DNA from 2 places in the Streptomyces sp. NPDC090045 genome. Region 2 is predicted to be linked to the other one. Evidence: riboswitches for the same ligand, from Rfam matches in the RefSeq annotation. Region 2 holds a riboswitch; the other holds the start of a gene.

Region 1 (8,858 bases), on a different contig from region 2:
GGAAACGGGGACGGCGACGTCTTAGAAAGGGGGGATACACGGGGGCTCGAACGCGCCTCGTGGTCTACACCAATTGTGGTGTAGACCAGTTGTAACACGGTGAGGGTTAGATAAGGAACCTTCGATTTCCTGTGGCCTGGATCACATATCCCGGGGTATGCCGAAGGGCCCCCGGATCGTGATCCGAGGGCCCTTGACGGACCGCGTTCCCACCCTGCCGGGAGGCTCAGGCCTTGATGGTCTCCGCCTGCATCGCCGCGATCTCCTCGTCCGACTCGCGCCCCGGAGTCGGGATGTCGAACTTGGTGATCGCGAAGCGGAAGACGACGTAGTACACCACCGCGAAACACAGGCCGATCGGAATGATCAGCAAGGGCTTCGTCGCCAGGCCGAAGTTGATGACGTAGTCGATCAGACCCGCCGAGAAGCTGAAGCCGTCGTGGACGCCCAGGCCCCACGTCACCGCCATCGACACACCCGTCAGCACCGCGTGGATCGCGTACAGCACCGGCGCCACGAAGAGGAACGAGTACTCCAGCGGCTCGGTGATGCCGGTGACGAAGGACGTCAGGGCCACCGACAGCATCAGGCCGCCGACCTCCTTGCGCCGGGCCGGCTTCGCGCAGTGGGTGATCGCCAGCGCCGCCGCCGGAAGCGCGAACATCATGATCGGGAAGAAGCCGGTCAGGAACAGCCCCGCGTTCGGGTCGCCCGCCAGGAACATGTTGATGTCACCGTGCAGCGTCTCTCCGTCCGGCTTGGTGTAGCTGCCGAACTGGAACCACACCGGAACGTTCAGGAACTGGTGCAGGCCGATCACCAGCAGCGCGCGGTTGGCGACACCGAAGATTCCGGCACCCCAGGAACCCAGCCCCACCAGCCAGTCGGAGAAGCTCTCCAGCGCGCTGCCGACCGGCGGCCAGACCCACAGGCAGAGCGCCGCGAACCCGATCGCCACGAACGACATGATGATCGGGACCAGCCGGCGGCCGTTGAAGAAGCCCAGCCAGTCGACCAGCTTGACCCGGTGGAAGCGCTGCCAGAACCAGGCGGAGAGCAGGCCCATGATGATGCCGCCGAACACTCCGGGGTTCTGGTATGTGAACTCCACGAAGGTGTCGTTCGGCCCCAGGCAGCCGCCGCCGATGTCCCTGGTGCCGACCGGGCAGGTATTGGGGAAGGCGTGCAGCACGCCCCGGTAGACGAGGAAGCCCGCCACCGCCGCGAGGGCCGTCGAGCCGTCGGCCTTCTTGGCCATGCCGATTGCGACGCCGATGCAGAAGAGCAGCGGCAGGCCGAGGTCCGCGTTCAGCAGCGCGCCGCCCGCCGCCACCATCACCCTGGACACGATGGTCCAGCCCAGGCCCTCCTCGCCGAAGACGCCGGGCTGCCCGAGCCCGTTGAGGAGCCCGGCCGCGGGCAGCACCGCGATCGGCAGCTGCAGGCTCCGCCCCATCTTCTGCAGCCCCGGGTACAAGCCGCTCCACCACTTCCGCTGCTGCGGTGCTGCTGCTGCGGCGCTGCTCGCACTCATCGGCGTCTCCCTGAACGGCCCGTTTTGGCAGGGGCAGCACGTGCGGCACACTGGTGTAGACCAGTCGCGGTGGCAGGCTGCTGCTGATCGTCATGATTCGGCAGACCCAGGTCATGCGCTCGTGTAGATGGGCCAACCGTGCGTTACCGTGACAAAGCGGATTGCGCAGGTCGTTCTTCGTAGAACTCAGGGAGAAACACATGGCCACCAAGGCTGAGAAGATCGTCGCCGGGCTCGGCGGCATCGACAACATCGAAGAGGTCGAGGGCTGCATCACCCGCCTGCGCACCGAGGTCGTCAACCCCGACCTCGTCGACGAGGCCGCGCTGAAGGCCGCCGGCGCCCACGGCGTCGTCAAGATGGGCACCGCGATCCAGGTCGTCATCGGCACCGACGCCGACCCGATCGCCGCCGACATCGAAGACATGATGTGACCCGGACCCATTAGGGCCATGTGCGCGGCGGACCCCGTCCCGGAACCACCCGGACGGGGTCTTCGCGTTCCCCCGCAGGGACTAGGCTCGGAGCCATGTCTCGCATCGACGGCCGTACGCCCGAACAGCTCCGCCCGGTCACCATCGAACGCGGATGGAGCAAGCACGCCGAGGGCTCCGTCCTCATCTCCTTCGGAGACACCAAGGTCTTCTGCACCGCCTCCTTCACCGAAGGCGTCCCGCGCTGGCGCAAGGGCAGCGGCGAAGGCTGGGTCACCTCCGAGTACTCGATGCTGCCGCGCTCCACCAACACCCGCGGCGACCGCGAATCCGTCCGCGGCAAGATCGGCGGCCGCACCCACGAGATCTCCCGCCTCATCGGCCGCTCGCTGCGCGCCGTCATCGACTACAAGGCCCTCGGCGAGAACACCATCGTCCTGGACTGCGACGTCCTCCAGGCCGACGGCGGCACCCGCACCGCCGCCATCACCGGCGCCTACGTCGCCCTCGCCGACGCCGTCGCCTGGGGCCAGCAGAAGAAGCTCATCAAGGCCGGCCGCAAGCCGCTCACCGGCACCGTCGCCGCCGTCAGCGTCGGCATCGTCGACGGCGTCCCGCTCCTCGACCTCTGCTACGAGGAGGACGTGCGCGCCGAGACCGACATGAACGTGGTCTGCACCGGCGACGGCCGCTTCGTCGAGGTCCAGGGCACCGCCGAGGGCGAGCCCTTCGACCGCAAGGAACTGAACGCCCTCCTCGACCTCGCCGCCGGCGGCTGCGCGGACCTGGAAGCCATCCAGCTGGGCGCGCTCGAACTCTAGGCGAACCCGAGGCGGCAACCGCCGGGCCCGGCCCGGCGTCTAGCAAGACACGGGCGCACGGTGTCACAGCCGTGCGCCCGTCCACGCATCCGAATCCTGCTCCCGGGGAGAACCGCATGAAGCTCCGCATCGCGGCCATAGCCGTGGCCGCCGTACTGACCGTCCCGGCCCTGTCCTCCTGCGACGCGATCTCCACGGCGATGGACTGCGCGAACACGGCGGTGGCCATCACCGACGGCGCGAACGACCTCCAGCAGGCGGTCTCCCAGGCCGGCAACAGCCCGCAGGACGCAAAGAACGCGCTCGACCAGATCGAGGCCAACCTCAAGAAGATCGGCGACCAGACGGACAACGCCGACCTGGGCAAGGCCATCGACTCGATGAACACGGCCGTGAAGAACGTCCGCACCTCCATCGAGAGCGGCAACAGCGTCCCGGACATCCAGCCGGTCGCGGACGCGGCCAGCGAGATCTCCAAGGTCTGCACCCCGGGATAATGGGCGCATGACCTCGACGCCCAGCCGCCTGATCCTGGCCACCCGCAACGCGGGCAAAGTCTCCGAACTCCACGCCATCCTGTCCGAAGCCGGCCTGCCGCACGAGCTGGTCGGCGCGGACGCGTACCCGGAGATCCCGGACGTCAAGGAGACCGGGGTCACCTTCGCCGAGAACGCCCTCCTCAAGGCGCACGCGCTCGCACAGGCCACCGGCCTCCCGGCGGTCGCCGACGACTCCGGCCTCTGCGTGGACGTCCTGAACGGAGCCCCCGGCATCTTCTCGGCCCGCTGGGCCGGCACGCACGGAGACGACAAGGCCAACCTCGACCTCCTGCTGGCCCAGCTCGGGGACATCGCGGACGAGCACCGCGGCGCGCACTTCTTCTGCGCGGCCGCCCTCGCCCTCCCCGACGGCACGGAACGCGTCGTCGAAGGCCGCCTCCTGGGCACCCTCCGCCACACCCCGTCCGGCACGGGCGGCTTCGGCTACGACCCGATCCTCCAGCCCCTGGGCGACTCCCGCACCTGCGCGGAACTCACCCCGGCCGAAAAGAACGCCATCTCCCACCGAGGCCAGGCCTTCCGCGCCCTGGTCCCGTTCGTCCGCGCCCTCCTGACCTGACGGGCGGATACGCCGACGGGCGGTGTTCCTCGTGAGAGGAGCACCGCCCGTTCGTCGTGGGCCCGGTGGGACTCGAACCCACGACACACCGGACCTAAACCGGCGCCCTCTGGCCAGCTGGGGTACGGACCCGTGCGAACACCTTACTGGTCGTCGACGGCAGTTCGTTGCGAAGGGATGGCCTTGCCCGACGGCTTGGCGAAGGTCGGAGTCTGGCTGTGGCACGAGGGGCACAAATAGCGCAGGTTCCCCCGGCGGTTGTCCAGCCGGTCGCCGTTGACGTGATCGATCTCAAGGACGAGTCTGCGGCCGCGCCAGACGTCCCCGATGCCGCACTCGGCGCACTCATCCGGGACGCCGGCCTTCAGCAGCTGTCGCCGCAACCGTTCGCCCGGGACCCTGCCGTCCTGTGGCTGCCTGAGCGAGAGCGTCGGCCCCAGCGCTCCCCTTGGGCGAGGGCTCCGAGAAGCCCCGAAATGCGATGTGTCGATCCCGAGAGTCGCGACTCGGCGGGCGATGTGGGTCTGGTTGCCCCCGACGTTGCTGATGCCGAGGCGGGTGACCACCTCCGCGATGGATGCGGACTCGGCCACCAGCTCCCTGAGCCGCTCTTCCGTGTGTCGTGCCCACTTCGTCGGGAAATGAGAACAGTCGACCCCGGCCTCCCGCATCTTCGCCCGCAGATAGCGCCTGCTGCCGGGGCTCGGGGTGCCGCCACACCATTGGACTGCGTCGTCCCAGTTGTTCGTCTGGCGGGCTGCCTCTTCCAGCAGCTCCCGCGTGTACCTGACCGCCATCGTTGCCCCCTCGTCCTCGGCCGCGCGTGCGGGCCTCGTACGGACTAACGGACCGATGGTCGGGCGGTTACGGCCGGTTTCGTCCGATAAGCGGAGCGGCCCGCCCCGGATTCGAGGCGGGCCGCTGCGTCGGGCGCGGGTGGGTCAGATGTTCAGGTCCTTGATGATCTTGGCTACGTGGCCCGTGGCCTTGACGTTGTAGAAGGCGTGCTCGACCTTGCCCGCCTCGTCGACGACCACCGTGGAGCGGATGACCCCGGTGACCGTCTTGCCGTACAGCTTCTTCTCGCCGTACGCGCCGTACGCCGTCAGGGTCTCCTTCTCCGGGTCGCCGACCAGGGTGACCTTCAGGTTCTCCTTCTCGCGGAACTTCGCCAGCTTCTCCGGCTTGTCCGGGGAGACGCCGATGACGTCGTAGCCGGCCGTGGCCAGGGCGTCCAGATTGTCCGTGAAGTCGCAGGCCTGCTTGGTGCAGCCCGGGGTCAGGGCGGCCGGGTAGAAGTAGACGATCACCTTGCGGCCCTTGTGGTCGGCGAGCGAGACCTCGTTGCCGTCCGCGTCGGGCAGGGTGAAGGCGGGGGCGGTGTCGCCCGGCTGAAGTCGCTCGCTCATCTGGACAGTCTCCTCAAGAGGGGATCGGTACGTCTCGAGACTAAGCTGACAGACTGTTCACCGGGGACTACCCCCCCACCCGACCACGACGACGGAGGCAGCGCGGTGCCCGAAGCCAGGACTCCCGCACAGATCGAGGCGGACATCGTCCGCCGCCGCGAGCAGCTCGCCGAGACGCTCGACGAGATCGGCGTGCGCGTGCACCCGAAGACGATCATCGGGGATGCGCGGGCCAAGGTCGCCTCGACCGTCGACCACACGGCCGGGCGGGCCTTCGCCACGGTGAACCGTGTCGTGACGGATCTGCGGGACAGCCTGCGCCACGACGACGGGACTCCGCGCCCCGAGCGGATCGTGCCGGTCGCCCTGCTCGCGGTGGGCCTCGTCGGTGTGCTTGTCCTGTCGGCACGACGCAGGCGCGCGTGACCCTGAGCGGCACGGGACGGGCGCGGGCAGGTAGGTTCGGGTCGTGAGCGAGAACACCACCCACGACAAGCTGCCCATCCGCATGCTGCACGACCGCGTGCTCGTGAAGTCCGACCTGCCGGAGGGCGAGCGGCGCTCGGGCGGCGGCATCCTGATTCCGGCGACGGCCGCGGTGGGCAAGCGGCTGGCCTGGGCCGAGGTGGTCGCGGTCGGGCAGAACGTACGGACGGTCGAGCCCGGGGACCGGGTCCTGTACGACCCCGAGGACCGGGCCGAGGTCGAGGTGCGGGGCGCGACGTACGTGCTGATGCGCGAGCGGGACCTGCACGCCGTGGCCGCCGAGCGGCTGGAGGGGTCGGAGGACTCCACCGGCCTGTACCTGTGAGCGTGCGCGCGATACCGAGCTGAGCTGAGCCGAAAAGGGCTGGTGGCCTTTGTCACCGGCCCTTTTCGCTGCCCTTTGCTACGGTGGAGGAGAACCCGACGAGACGCGCCGTACCGGGTACGACAAGACGACGCACCCCGTATCGCTCGATGTCTCGGAGGTGCCGTCATGGCCTGGGTTCTTCTTGTCGTCGCCGGTGTGATCGAAGTCGGCTGGTCGATCGGCATGAAATTCACCGAGGGCTTCACCCGGCTCTGGCCCAGCGTGTTCACGGGCGCCGGGATCGTCGCCAGCATGGTGCTGCTGTCCTACGCCGCGAAGACCCTGCCCATCGGTACCGCGTACGGGGTGTGGGTGGGCATCGGCGCCGCCGGCGCGGCCGTGCTCGGCATGGCGGTGCTGGGCGAGCCCGTCACCGCCTCCCGGATCTTCTTCATCTGTCTGCTGCTGGTCGCCGTGGTGGGGCTGAAGGTGACCTCCGGTCACTGACCCCCCGGGTCGGCGATCATTCGAGGAACGCCGACGGCGGAGGGCGCAGGCCATCGGCCGGCCCGCCGTCGGCGCCCTGGGTACCCGTCGCCCCCTGGGTGCCCTGGGTGCCCTGGCTGGTGCCGCCGTTGTCCTGACCGCCCTGCGTCTGGCCCCCGTTGTCCTGACCGCCCTGGCTCTGGCCTCCGTTGTCCTGACCGCCGTTGTTCTGTCCTCCCTGGTTCTGGCCGCCGTTGTTCTGACCCCCTTGGTTCTGGCCGCCGTTGTCGCGGCCGCCCTCGGTCTGTCCGCCCGTCGGCGGGCTCGGCCGTACCGGGGGCGTGGGCGTGAGCTCGTCGTCCGGCGTCTCCTGCGGAGGGTTGAATTCCGGGGAGGGTGGCGGGGGCTGCGCCGCGCCCGGCTGGAGTTCCAGGTCGAAGTCGACGGGGTCGGTGCCCTCCAGGGCGGTCTTCGTGTACGCGGCCCAGATCCGGGCCGGATAGCCGCCACCGCCAATACGGGGTTCGCCGAGGGCCCCGTAGAGCGACTGCAGGGTTCCGGTGTCCGGGTCCTGGCCCATCATCGAGACGACCGTGACGAGGTTCGGGGTGTAGGCCGCGAACCAGGCCGAGCGGTCCAGTTCGCCGGTGCCGGTCTTGCCGGCGGCCGGGTGGCCGGCGGCGAGAGCCGCCGAACCGGTGCCGTTGTCCACGACGCTGACCAGCATGGAGGTGGTGGTGTCGGCGGCCTCGCGGCTGATGGCCTGGACGGGGGTGCGCTCGGGCAGGCCGATCGTGTCGCCGCCCTTGGTGATCTTCTCCAGGAAGGTGTACGGGGTGCGGCGGCCGTGGTCGGCGAGGGTCGTGTAGGCCTGCGCCATGTCCAGGACGCTGGCCTGCATCGTGCCGAGCGCCATGGCGGGTCCCGGAACGAAGTTGGGGGTGTTCTCGGGGATGCCGAGGTCGATGGCGGTCCGCTTGACCTTGCCGGTGCCGACGTCGACCACCATCTGTGCGTACACGGCGTTGACGGAGAGGTCGGTGGCGGTGTTGACGGTGATGTTCCCGTACGAGACCTGGCCCTCGTTCTCGGGGTTGAAGCGGATCCGGCCGCCGACGACCGGGCGCCTGTTGTCGCCGTTGTAGACGGTGTTCGGGGTGATCCGGCGGCCGTCCTGGGTGCGGGAGTCGTTCTCGACGGCGGAGGCGAACACGAACGGCTTGAAGGTGGAGGCGACCTGGTAGTCGTGCCGGGTCGCGTTGTTGACGTACTGCTTGGTGTAGTCGATGCCGCCGTACATGGCGACGACCTTGCCGGTGGCCGGGTCGATGGAGACCCCGCCGGCCCGCACCAGCCGGTCCGCCTTGCGCGTTTCGGGGTCGAGCTTGCCGACCATCTGTTCGTCGACGGCGTCGACGAAGGCGTTCTGGCGGCGCTTGTCGATGGTGGAGGTGATCCGGTAGCCGCCCTCGGCGAGGGTCTTGTCGTCGAGGATCTTGTTCTCGACGATGTAGTCCTTGATCGCCTCCACCAGGTAGCCGCGCTGGCCGGACAGGCCGGCGGCCGCGCGGACCTTGCCGGGCTCGGGGAACTGCGTCGCGGCGCGCTCGGTCTCGGACAGCCAGCCCTTCTTGACCATGCCGTCGAGTACGTAGTTCCAGCGGGCGAGGGCGCGGGGGCGGCTCTGGGGGTGGGCGACCACGTCGAAGGCGCTGGGGGAGTTGAGGAGGGTGGCGAGGTAGGCGCCCTCGGCGGTGGTGAGGTTGCTGACGTCCTTGCCGTAGTAGGCCTGGGCTGCGGCCTGGATGCCGTAGGCGTTGCGGCCGAAGTAGCTGGTGTTCAGGTAGCCCTCGAGGATGTAGTCCTTCGACTTTTCGCGGCCGAGTTTGATCGCGATGAAGAACTCTTTGACCTTGCGTTTGATCGTCTGTTCCTGGCCCAGGTAGTAGTTCTTGACGTACTGCTGGGTGATGGTGGAGCCGGACTGGGTGCCCTTGCCGGTCGCGGTGTTCCAGGCGGCGCGGAGCATCGCCTTGGGGTCCACCGCCCGTTCGGAGTAGAAGTCCCGGTCCTCGGCGGCCAGTACGGACTCCTGCACGGTCCGCGGGATCTGGGAGAGCGGCACGTTGACGCGGTTGACCTCGCCGTCGCGGGCGATCTGGGAACCGTCGGAATAGAGATAGACGTTGGACTGGGCGGTGGCGGCGGCGTTGGCCGGCGGGATGTCGACCAGCAGGTAGCCGGCCATGAGGGCGCCGCCGA
Region 2 (8,858 bases):
CGACCAGACGCTCGGCCAGCCGCCGGAAGTGGTGGTCGTACTCACCCTCCGCGCCGGAGCGGATCAGCTCGGCGATCCGGCCCTCGGGGACGCCGCCCTCGTTGTGCTCCTGCATGGGCACGTTCAGGACGAACAGCCGATCGGCTCTCGCATTGCGCCACCGCGCCCAGCTGCGCAGGGAATCGGGTGCCCCCTCGATGTTCTCCCAGGTGTCGCCGGGCAGGTAGGTGTGCCCGGCGCGCAGGTCGGCGTCCCCGAGCCAGCGCGAGAGTCCCTGCATCCTCTCCACGCCGGGCGAGCCGTAGTGGAGATAGGCGCCCACGGCGACCTCGGTCCCGCCGCCACCGTGGGAAACGTCTCGCGGCGGCGGGGAGAGGGCGCCCCCGGTGAGGAGCAGGGCGGCTGCGACCGTACTTGTGCAGGCGCCAGCCAGCCAGCGGCCTCGATGGGACATGACACCTCCGCAAGCTCCGTGGACCGATGTGTCTGCCTGTGACGTTAGGCATCTCATCCGATTCGCTGCCTGTCCGGTGTCCGGATCCTGGGCCATTTGCGGCAGCCGGCCGCCTCCGCTTGGCCCGACCGGGTGAAGGCCGCCACCCGGGCGCGCCGTGACTCCGACCAAGGGTCAGCGCAGAGTCAGCACCATGACGTCGTACGCGGGGGACGCATCCCCGTACCGAGCCCGGCCGACGTTCCGGTAGCCCCAAGCGCCGTACGCCGCCCGTGCGGGCGCGGCCTCGGGCTCCGGCCGCATCGTGAGAGCGATCCTCTCGGCCTCCAGACCCGACAGGAGACGCCGGTGCAATTCCGCGGCGATGCCTTGCCGACGCCACTTCCTGCGCACCGCGAGCTCGGCGAGGTTGAAGGTCCTCCGGCCGGTCTCCTTCACGAAGGCGTCCCCGAGGGGCTCCCGCATCGCGCCCCACCAGCCGGTGTCCGCCGCAAGCCGGAAGCCGTACGCAAAGCCGGCGATCTCGCCGGCGGCCCGTGCCAGGACGAGGCGGAAGCCGTCCCGCGTCGCTTGCCGCCGCGCACGCGCGAGGAAGTCGACGGCGTCCTGAGGACCTTCGAGGTACGGCGGTTCGGCATAGACCTCCCGGTAGACAGGCACGACCGCATCCAACTTCCCTACGACCTCGTCGAAACGTTCCATCTGCTCGAACGACACACCGCTCAACCCGGACTCCCACCCTGAGTGCACGCGCGCCCCCGACGGCTGTCCGCCGCCCTGAGGGCAAGATCATGAAGTCAACGTAGAGGACCGCCCGGCGAGCGCACCGGGCACGGTCCCCGAGCCGGGGCGGCGGACGGGCGTTCCGCGCTGCGGCCGGTCGTTGCCCAGCCCCCGGATCAACGCGAAGGTGCCCCCGGGCCGCACGTGCCGGGGGCACCCTGACGCCTCGTGCTACGGCGCGGTCACGGCCATGGCGTAGCCGAGCAGGCCCTCCTTCGAGTAAGGCCCTTCGCAGTCGGCTCTGTTGGAGACGAAGTGGTCGAAGACGGACGGGATGTAGCACCGATAGAGGGGCACCGAGCCCGGCACCGCCTTGGTGTACACGTATCCGACCGCGCCGAGGGGCTGTTGGCCCTCGCACCCCGGATCGGGGGTCAGCAGCGAGTGGTCCGCCGCCCTGCACTCGTAGAGCCGGACCGTACCGGGTGCGGGGTCCCGCAGCACCTTCCAGACCGCCTCGTGGGTGAATCCGGCCGGCAGGGGGCGTAAGGAGGCCAGGTGCCCGGCGTGGGGGAGGTAGCCGCGGACCAGGGGCGCGTAGGGGGTGGTGTGGCCCCGGGCGCCCTCCCAGGTGTGCAGGTAGCCCTCGGCGCCCTGCATGAGCTCGTCCACCACGTCCTGGCCGCCGGTCACCCGGATGTCCTCGATCCAGTCCGGTACGAGGCCGTAGTGGGTGCCGCCGCCGTCCGTGTTGACGTCCCAGACGCGCGAGCCGGTGACCTGCCGGTCGAGGACCGAGCCGCCGTCGGGGCTGCGGAAGGGGTACCGAACGGGGTTTCCGGCCGCGGCGCGGGGGCCGGGGAGCCAGGCGAAGCCGTTCATGTCGGTGCCGATGCCGTACCCGGCGCCGTACTTGGTGCGCAGGGCGGCGTGTTCGCGCGCCTCGGCGGTGAACGCGGGAGCCTCGTACATGTGGCCGGTGATGAAGCCGCCCAGGCGGTAGACGCGCTCGGTCCAGTTCTCGTCCATCCAGCCGTGCGTGGACAGGACACCGGGGTAGCGCTCGGCCTCGAGCACGCGCAGCGCCTGGTTCGCCGCCTTGACGCTCATGTGGTCGATCTCCAGCATCATGCTGCGTTTCATCATGCCCAGCACCGCGTACTCGCCCAGCGAGGTCAGGCCGCGGCGGTTGCACTGCGCTGCCTGCAAGGAGGCGTTGCCGTACTGCGGGAGTTCGACGCCTTCCGGCAGGGCGCCCCGGATCCGCGCCTCCGCCTCCGCCTGCGCTGGTGCCTGTGACGCTCCGGTGCTGCCGGTGCTGCCGGTGCTGCTGGTCTTGCTGGTGTGCTCGGCCGGCCCGGCGGTGAGCCCGAAGCCGATCGGGTTGTCGTGCTCGGGGCCGGGGCAGGGCTCCGTGCTCCAGAAGGTCCCGGTCGACAGGAACTGACCGGCGTTGATGGCCATGCCCTGGGTGCCCGAGTCGAACCGGACTCCGCACAGGGCGTTGTCGAACTTGTGGCACAGGAACATGCTGCGCACGCCCAGCCGGTGCAGTTCGTCCAGGCCGCGGTCGATGTCGGCCATGGTGCAGCGGGCGCTGTCCAGCACCTGCTTGCAGCCGAACGGTTCGGAGGTCTCCACCCCGAGGACGACGGCGAGCTTGCCCTCCTGGATGACCTTGCGCGCCTGGTCGGGCTCGGTGACGACCCGGAACCAGCCCTTGCCCGCCCCGCCGTACATGGCGTCGACGTAGGCCTGGAGTTCGTACGTCTTCTGGATCTGGAGCCTGATCGCGGTCATCTCGTCGCAGCCGCGGTCCTTGAAGAAGTACAGCGAGCAGATGACCCCGTTGGTGACCATGTCGTTCACCAGGATCCGCTGGCCGCCCCGCCAGGCCCGCTCCACCCAGGCGTAGTAGGTCTGCTGGTGGGTGGCGGAGTCATGGGCCGGCCAGTCTGCGAAGGTCGGCCAGCCGTTCGGGTCGTGCCGGCCGTCACCGCCCTTGGTGATCATGTCGAAGAGGGCGAGGACGCCGTTCGGGTAGTGCTCCGGGCAGTCCTTGAGGGCGTCCGCCGCCCCTGCAGCGGAGAAGACCTTTCCGCAGACCAGCCGTCCGCCGAAGCCCTCGTTGGACATCAAGTGGACGTGTGCGTCGACGTATCCGCGGACCCGGCCCCGGGCGTCGGTCCCGGTGAACGGCTCCCCGGTGACGTTGACCTGCGAGTCCGGGGCCGGGCGCGCCACGGGCTCCCACCACTGCGGGCCCGCAGACGCGCCGGCGGCCGAGGGGCCGAGTACCAGGGTGACCATCGCGAGGACCAGGCCGATTAACAGGTAGCGGCTTCGTCCGAAAGCTCTTCGTCGGTTCATCCCCATCCCTCCCATCTCTTTCACGAGGCGTTCATGACACTGCGGAGATGGTCATCGGGCGCCGGCCACCGGCCAGCGCGGTGGTGGGGGCCGGGCTCACCCCGAGTGGTGCTGCACCGCTCCCGCCGCATGGGCGCGGACCAGGTCCAGGTACTCCGCCGCCAGGCGGTGGCAGTCGCCGGGCCACCGAGCGGAGACGTAGTTGCCGTCCCTGACGGCGAAGCCGCGTCCGGGCCGCGCGGCGGTGTCGCGGACGGGCAGCGGAGGGCCGGCGAGGAAGTGGCGCGGATCGGCGAGGGCCGCGGTGACCTCCTGCTGCACGGTGGTGCGGTACGTGCGGTAGTAGCGCCCCAGCCAGAGACGCGTGAGGTTCCACCCCGTCAACTCCAGCAGGGAGGTGAGAGCTGTCGTCCGCCGGCCGTGGAGGACCGAGCGCCCGGTGGCGGGATCCTTGGCGCGGGCGGCGAGCAGTACGCCGTGGCAGACGGCCCCGACCGGCAGACCCTGGGTGAAGATCCGGGCGAACAGCTGCTGGGCGGTGGCGTCCTCGAGCAGCGTCCGCATGCCCGAGGCGTGGCCGCCGGGCACGAAGAGGCCCGTGATCTCGGCCGGGTCGACATCCGCGTACGATGCGGGGGCGAGGAAATGGGGGTCCTCGGTGAGGCGCCGGTAGGCGGCCAGTTCGGCGCGGCGGGTCATCAGCCAGGGCGACAGCCAGGAGAAGCCGAGGTCCGTGAGTCGGGGGTCGGCGAGCGCGACCTTCCCGCCGGGGGTTGCGAACCGCACCTCGAAGCCTGCGTCCCGCAATGCGGCCCAGGGCACCGCCGCCTCGGTCGGGTCGTAGTCGCCTGCGGGGAGCAGGAAGAGAATCACGGAGCACTCCTCTGGCGGTGGTGATCAGGGCAGCACGTTTCCCCGGCTTCCCTGGATGCTCCGGATTCCCCGGCATCCCGGCGTCCCGGCGTCCCGAGGGACCCTGATCCCCTCGGTGTCCGAAGGCCGACCTTAGGAGCCGCCCGCGGCCCCGTCATTCACTCGGGCGGCCAATGCGTTGACTTCCGAACCCTCCCCGGCGGTCGTCTCGCCGCGGCGGACGGTATTGACGGGGGTGGTGTGCCCGCATTGACTGGCGGCCGTGTCCACCCCCGAGTCGCCCTCCGTCACCGCGTCGTACGCCCTCGCCGTCCTGAGCGCGACGGGAAAGGGCAAGGGCGGGCCGTCCGGTTCCTGGGCCCTGCCCACGGACCGGCTGGAGTACGGAGAGATGCGCGCCCTGTGGGACGAGGTGCTCGACGCCCGGGACGCCGGCCCGCACACCGGGCTCCTCGTGGGCGACCGGATCCGGCCCGAAGGCCTGCACATCCTGGGCCACCTCGTCCTCACCTGCGCCAGCCTCGCGGACGCGGCGCTGGCCGCCGAGCGCTACCACCCCCTGGTGAGCCAGGCGGGCACGGTGACCCTGCGCCGTCGCGGCGGCATCGGCTGGATCTGCTACCGGCCGACCGTCGGCCCGGCCGCCATGCGCCCCCAACAGGTGGAGGCGGTCGTCAGCAGCATGGTGCGGGCAGCCCGCTGGATCGCCGGCGACGCCTGGGCGCCCCTGGCCGTGTCGTTCGCCCACCCCCGCGCGGGCTCGGCCGAGCCCTACACCCGTGTCCTCGGCTGCCCCGTCACCTTCGACGCCCCGGAGAACGCGATCACGGTCGCCGGCGAGGACCTCGACAGGCGCCGGCCCCTCTACGATCCCGCGCTCAACGCCCTGCACCGGGCCTACGCCGACCGACTCCTGCACCAGCTGTCCGCAGCCGCCGCCGCGACCGTGGCCGAGCGCGTACGGCAGTGGCTGGAGCGGGCCGCGCTCGAGGACGCGGGCCCCGAAGGCCCCGCCAAGGAGCTCAACCTCAGCGTCCGAACCCTGCGCCGGGCCCTGCACGCCGAGGGCACGTCATGGCGGGCGCTCCTCGACACCGCCCGCCACGGCCGGGCCAGGCGACTGCTGGAGACCACGGTCCTGCCGCTGGACCGGATCGCTCCCCTCGTCGGTCTGAGCGGCGCGACGGCCCTGGTCCGGGCCTTCACCCGGTGGGAGGGCATGCCGCCCGGGGCCTACCGCAGCCGGTACCGGCCACCCAAGTCCAGCGGGTGAGGAAGTTCACCGCGTCCGAGGCCCCGGCCAGCTGTCACCGTTGCTAGATTGTCCGGCGGCCGGATCCAAGGCCCCGGACGAGATGCGCCGTACCCGGTTACGCACGACGACGCGCGAGGTGCTGCACGAGCAGCGCCGTCCGCTGTCCGCACCCGGGCAGCGTCCGCGTCGAGCAGGATGGGCCGAACCCATGACCGTGCCACTCACCCGCAGCCTGTACCGGACCACCGCACATGCCGCCGGGGGCCGTACCGGATCCGTCCGCACGGACGACGGGCGCCTGGACGTCCGCCTCGCCCCGCCGCGCAAGAAGGTACCCGGCACCACCAACCCCGAGCAGCTGTTCGCGGCCGGCTTCGCCGCCTGCTTCACCTCCGCACTCGCGGAGGTCGCCGCCGAGTTCGGGGCGGATGCCTCCGCCGCGCACGTGGCCTGCGAAGTGCAGCTCGGCACTACGGACACGCCCGCGGGCTACGGCCTCGCGGTGGCCCTCACGGTCAGCCTGCCCGGGTGGCGGGCGGCGGACCTCGAGCCCCTGCTGCACCGGGCGGACGCGGTCTGCCCGTACGCGCAGGCGGTACGCGGCAACGTACCGCTGACGCTCCTGGCCGTGGACGACCCCGCCACCGATGACCGGTCCTGAGCCGGTGCCGGTGGACGGCGTCCCGGTACCCGATCACGGCGCCTGGCTGCGGCGCGGCATCAGCCGCAACGGCGGACCCCTGGTGGAGGACCGGGAAGTGGTGTGGCTGCAGGCGGGGTCGTACTACGCCGACAGCCGGGGCTTCGCCGGTACGACGTCCTTCGACGGCTCCCAGGTGCACTTCCACCACCTCACCGGCGAGCCCGGCGAGGACACCGGCACCTTCCGGTGGGAGGGGACGAACCTCGTCGAGCGGGGCACCAACCCGGACGGCAGCACCTTCCTGGAGATCTGGACCCCGCTCCCCGCCGCAGCCGGCGCCACAGGCTCCTGGTCCGGCCCGGACCACCACGTGGTGCGCGTCGGCCGGCACGTCGTGCACGTCGATTCCCGCGCGGGGACGTACTGGCGCCTGTGACCTCCCCGCGGTGGGGGTGCGGCGACCGCCATGAGCGGCATTGCCGGTGCCCACACCTGCTGAGCTGGGCCGGTGGCTGAACGGTCAGGCAAGCGCAGTCCCGGATGGCGATGTCACGTGTCACGCCTCTCTGCCGAGAAAGTCGAGGAGGATCTGGCGGCTGGTCTGGGAGGTGAGGCTGCCGTAGACGTCGTCGAAGGCGTGCTCGGCGAAGGGCAGTTCCTTCACCGTGCTGTCGACGCCATGCGCCCGGAGCGAGGCGCCGAACTCCCTGATGGTTTCGGAGCGGGCGCTGCGGTCACGGTCTCCCACGACGAGCAGGGTGCGCTGCAGGCCCTTCTGAATGTCGGTGGTGGGGGAGACCTCGCGGTAGCGCTCGGGGTATTGGGCAGGTGTGCCGCCGGTGAAGAGTTCCGCGGCTTCACGGGTGCCGGCGATGTCGTCCTTCCACATGGTGCTGACGTCGGTGCCGGGGTAGAAGCCCACGACGGAGTACGGGGGCTTGGGGGTGGCGGTACTGGTGGTACCGCCGGTGGCCTGCAGGGTGCCGTTCTGGAGGCGGTAGGCGGTGTTCATGGCGAGCGTGCCGCCGGCCGACATCCCGCCCAGTGAGATGCGCGAGGTGTCGATGCCGTACTGATCGGCGTGGTCCTGCACCCAGCCAAGGGCGGTCATGAGGTCTTGCGGTGCCTTGCCCCACGTGGGGCGGCCGGGGGAGGCCAGGCTGTAGTCGACGGCTATCACGGCCACACCGTGGTCCGCCAGCCAACGGCCGGTGCCCCGCAGGTCGCTCTTGTCGAAGGTGTGGAAGCCTCCGGCATGAGCGAGCACTATGGCCGGCACCCTGCGGCCCTGGCTCTTCTTGGCCAGGTATATGTCCGCTTCGAGTGACTCGCCGTCACGGGTGGCATAGATCTGCGTCATATCCGGCGTGGCGCCGCCCGGGTAGGCGAGCTGGGTGAATACCTGGCTGAAGGAGACCTTCGTACCGGCGTCGCGTGCGGCGGCGAACTGGATGCCGCTGATGACCAGTGCGGCGATGGCCGACAGAGCGGTCACCGCGGTGAGGATGCGACCCCAGCGCACCAGGCCGCTACGCCACGCCAGCATTCCCAGAGCCACACCGGTCAGGGCGAGGATCGCCAGGTGGAAGGGGTACTGTCCGCCGATGACCGGCCCGATCACGCCGGCCTTGGGTATGGCCGGAACGTATGCGCCCAGCACGATCGCGGCCGTCAGGAAGGCCAAGACGGAGGCGATCAAGGCGACAACGACACGGAGAAACCTCCTGGTCCTGCCAGGAGAAGTAGCCTGCGAGGCAGGTGCCGGGCGTTGGGTTACGGACATGGTTGCGTTCCTTGAGAGTGCGGAGTGCGGGAGGCGGATCTGCTCCCGGACGGACATCACAAGGTTCGCTTTCAGGGCCGGTGACCCGCGTCCCCCGGAGGGGCCAACCTGCGGCGTAGCTCTCCAGGGCTACGCCCGAGACATGAGGAACGACCGCACGAGAGATCCCAAGCCCTGCTGCGGGACGCGACGGGCCAACTGCCAGCAGGCACTGCCGCATGCGGCTGCTGGCCGGGGCCGCCCAGAGGCTGGGAGCGGTAGAGGTACGCCGGTCTACGGGGTGCTTCGCAGCGAGGGTGTCCGGCGGGCAGCGTTGCCGGGCGTGACCAGGCCGGTTTCGTAGGCGAAGACGGCGGCCTGGGTGCGGTCGCGCAGCTGCAGCTTTCGCAGGATGCGGCCCACATGGGTCTTGACCGTCTCCTCGGCGACGACCAGCACATGGGCGATCTCCGCGTTGGAGAGGCCCTGTGCCACCTGTGCGAGAACTTCGGTCTCGCGGTCGGTGAGGGCGTCGATGCGCACCCCGGTCGGCGGCTTGGCGCCGGGACTCACGCGGGAGAACTCCGCGACGAGTCGCATGGTGATGTCGGGCGCGAGCAGCGCCTCGCCCCGGGCCACCACCCTTACGGCCTCCGCGAGCTGGCTGCCCGAGGCGTCCTTGAGCAGGAAACCGGAGGCCCCGGCGCGCAGGGCCTCGTAGACGTACTCGTCAAGGTCGAAGGTGGTCAGGATGAGGATCTTCGTTGCCGTTCCGGGG

Evidence for each region. Region 2 has a riboswitch for guanidine ahead of ACIPYQ_RS38030 (Ohr family peroxiredoxin). Riboswitches for the same ligand answer to the same signal wherever they lie in the genome.
Region 1: linked by a shared signal. The riboswitch ahead of ACIPYQ_RS00565 (multidrug efflux SMR transporter) and the one ahead of ACIPYQ_RS38030 (Ohr family peroxiredoxin) in region 2 are both predicted to bind guanidine.

What each region holds. Positions count from the first base shown of each region.
Region 1 is NZ_JBIVFA010000001.1:118,846-127,703, forward strand. It holds gene ACIPYQ_RS00515 (PTS transporter subunit EIIC) at 227-1,534, opposite strand; gene ACIPYQ_RS00520 (PTS glucose/sucrose transporter subunit IIB) at 1,696-1,968, shown strand; gene rph (ribonuclease PH) at 2,064-2,789, shown strand; gene ACIPYQ_RS00530 (hypothetical protein) at 2,906-3,286, shown strand; gene rdgB (RdgB/HAM1 family non-canonical purine NTP pyrophosphatase) at 3,294-3,908, shown strand; tRNA gene ACIPYQ_RS00540 (tRNA-Leu) at 3,966-4,040, opposite strand; gene ACIPYQ_RS00545 (HNH endonuclease) at 4,052-4,705, opposite strand; gene bcp (thioredoxin-dependent thiol peroxidase) at 4,850-5,317, opposite strand; gene ACIPYQ_RS00555 (DUF3618 domain-containing protein) at 5,423-5,743, shown strand; gene ACIPYQ_RS00560 (co-chaperone GroES) at 5,787-6,128, shown strand; guanidine-III (ykkC-III) riboswitch at 6,196-6,265, shown strand; gene ACIPYQ_RS00565 (multidrug efflux SMR transporter) at 6,297-6,617, shown strand; gene ACIPYQ_RS00570 (transglycosylase domain-containing protein) at 6,634-8,858, opposite strand, start outside.
Region 2 is NZ_JBIVFA010000023.1:15,991-24,848, reverse strand. It holds gene ACIPYQ_RS38055 (glycosyl hydrolase) at 1-454, opposite strand, end outside; gene ACIPYQ_RS38050 (GNAT family N-acetyltransferase) at 629-1,171, opposite strand; gene ACIPYQ_RS38045 (hypothetical protein) at 1,409-3,547, opposite strand; gene ACIPYQ_RS38040 (type 1 glutamine amidotransferase domain-containing protein) at 3,644-4,420, opposite strand; gene ACIPYQ_RS38035 (AraC family transcriptional regulator ligand-binding domain-containing protein) at 4,683-5,693, shown strand; guanidine-III (ykkC-III) riboswitch at 5,748-5,809, shown strand; gene ACIPYQ_RS38030 (Ohr family peroxiredoxin) at 5,884-6,336, shown strand; gene ACIPYQ_RS38025 (hypothetical protein) at 6,323-6,754, shown strand; gene ACIPYQ_RS38020 (alpha/beta hydrolase) at 6,875-8,017, opposite strand; gene ACIPYQ_RS38015 (response regulator) at 8,375-8,858, opposite strand, start outside.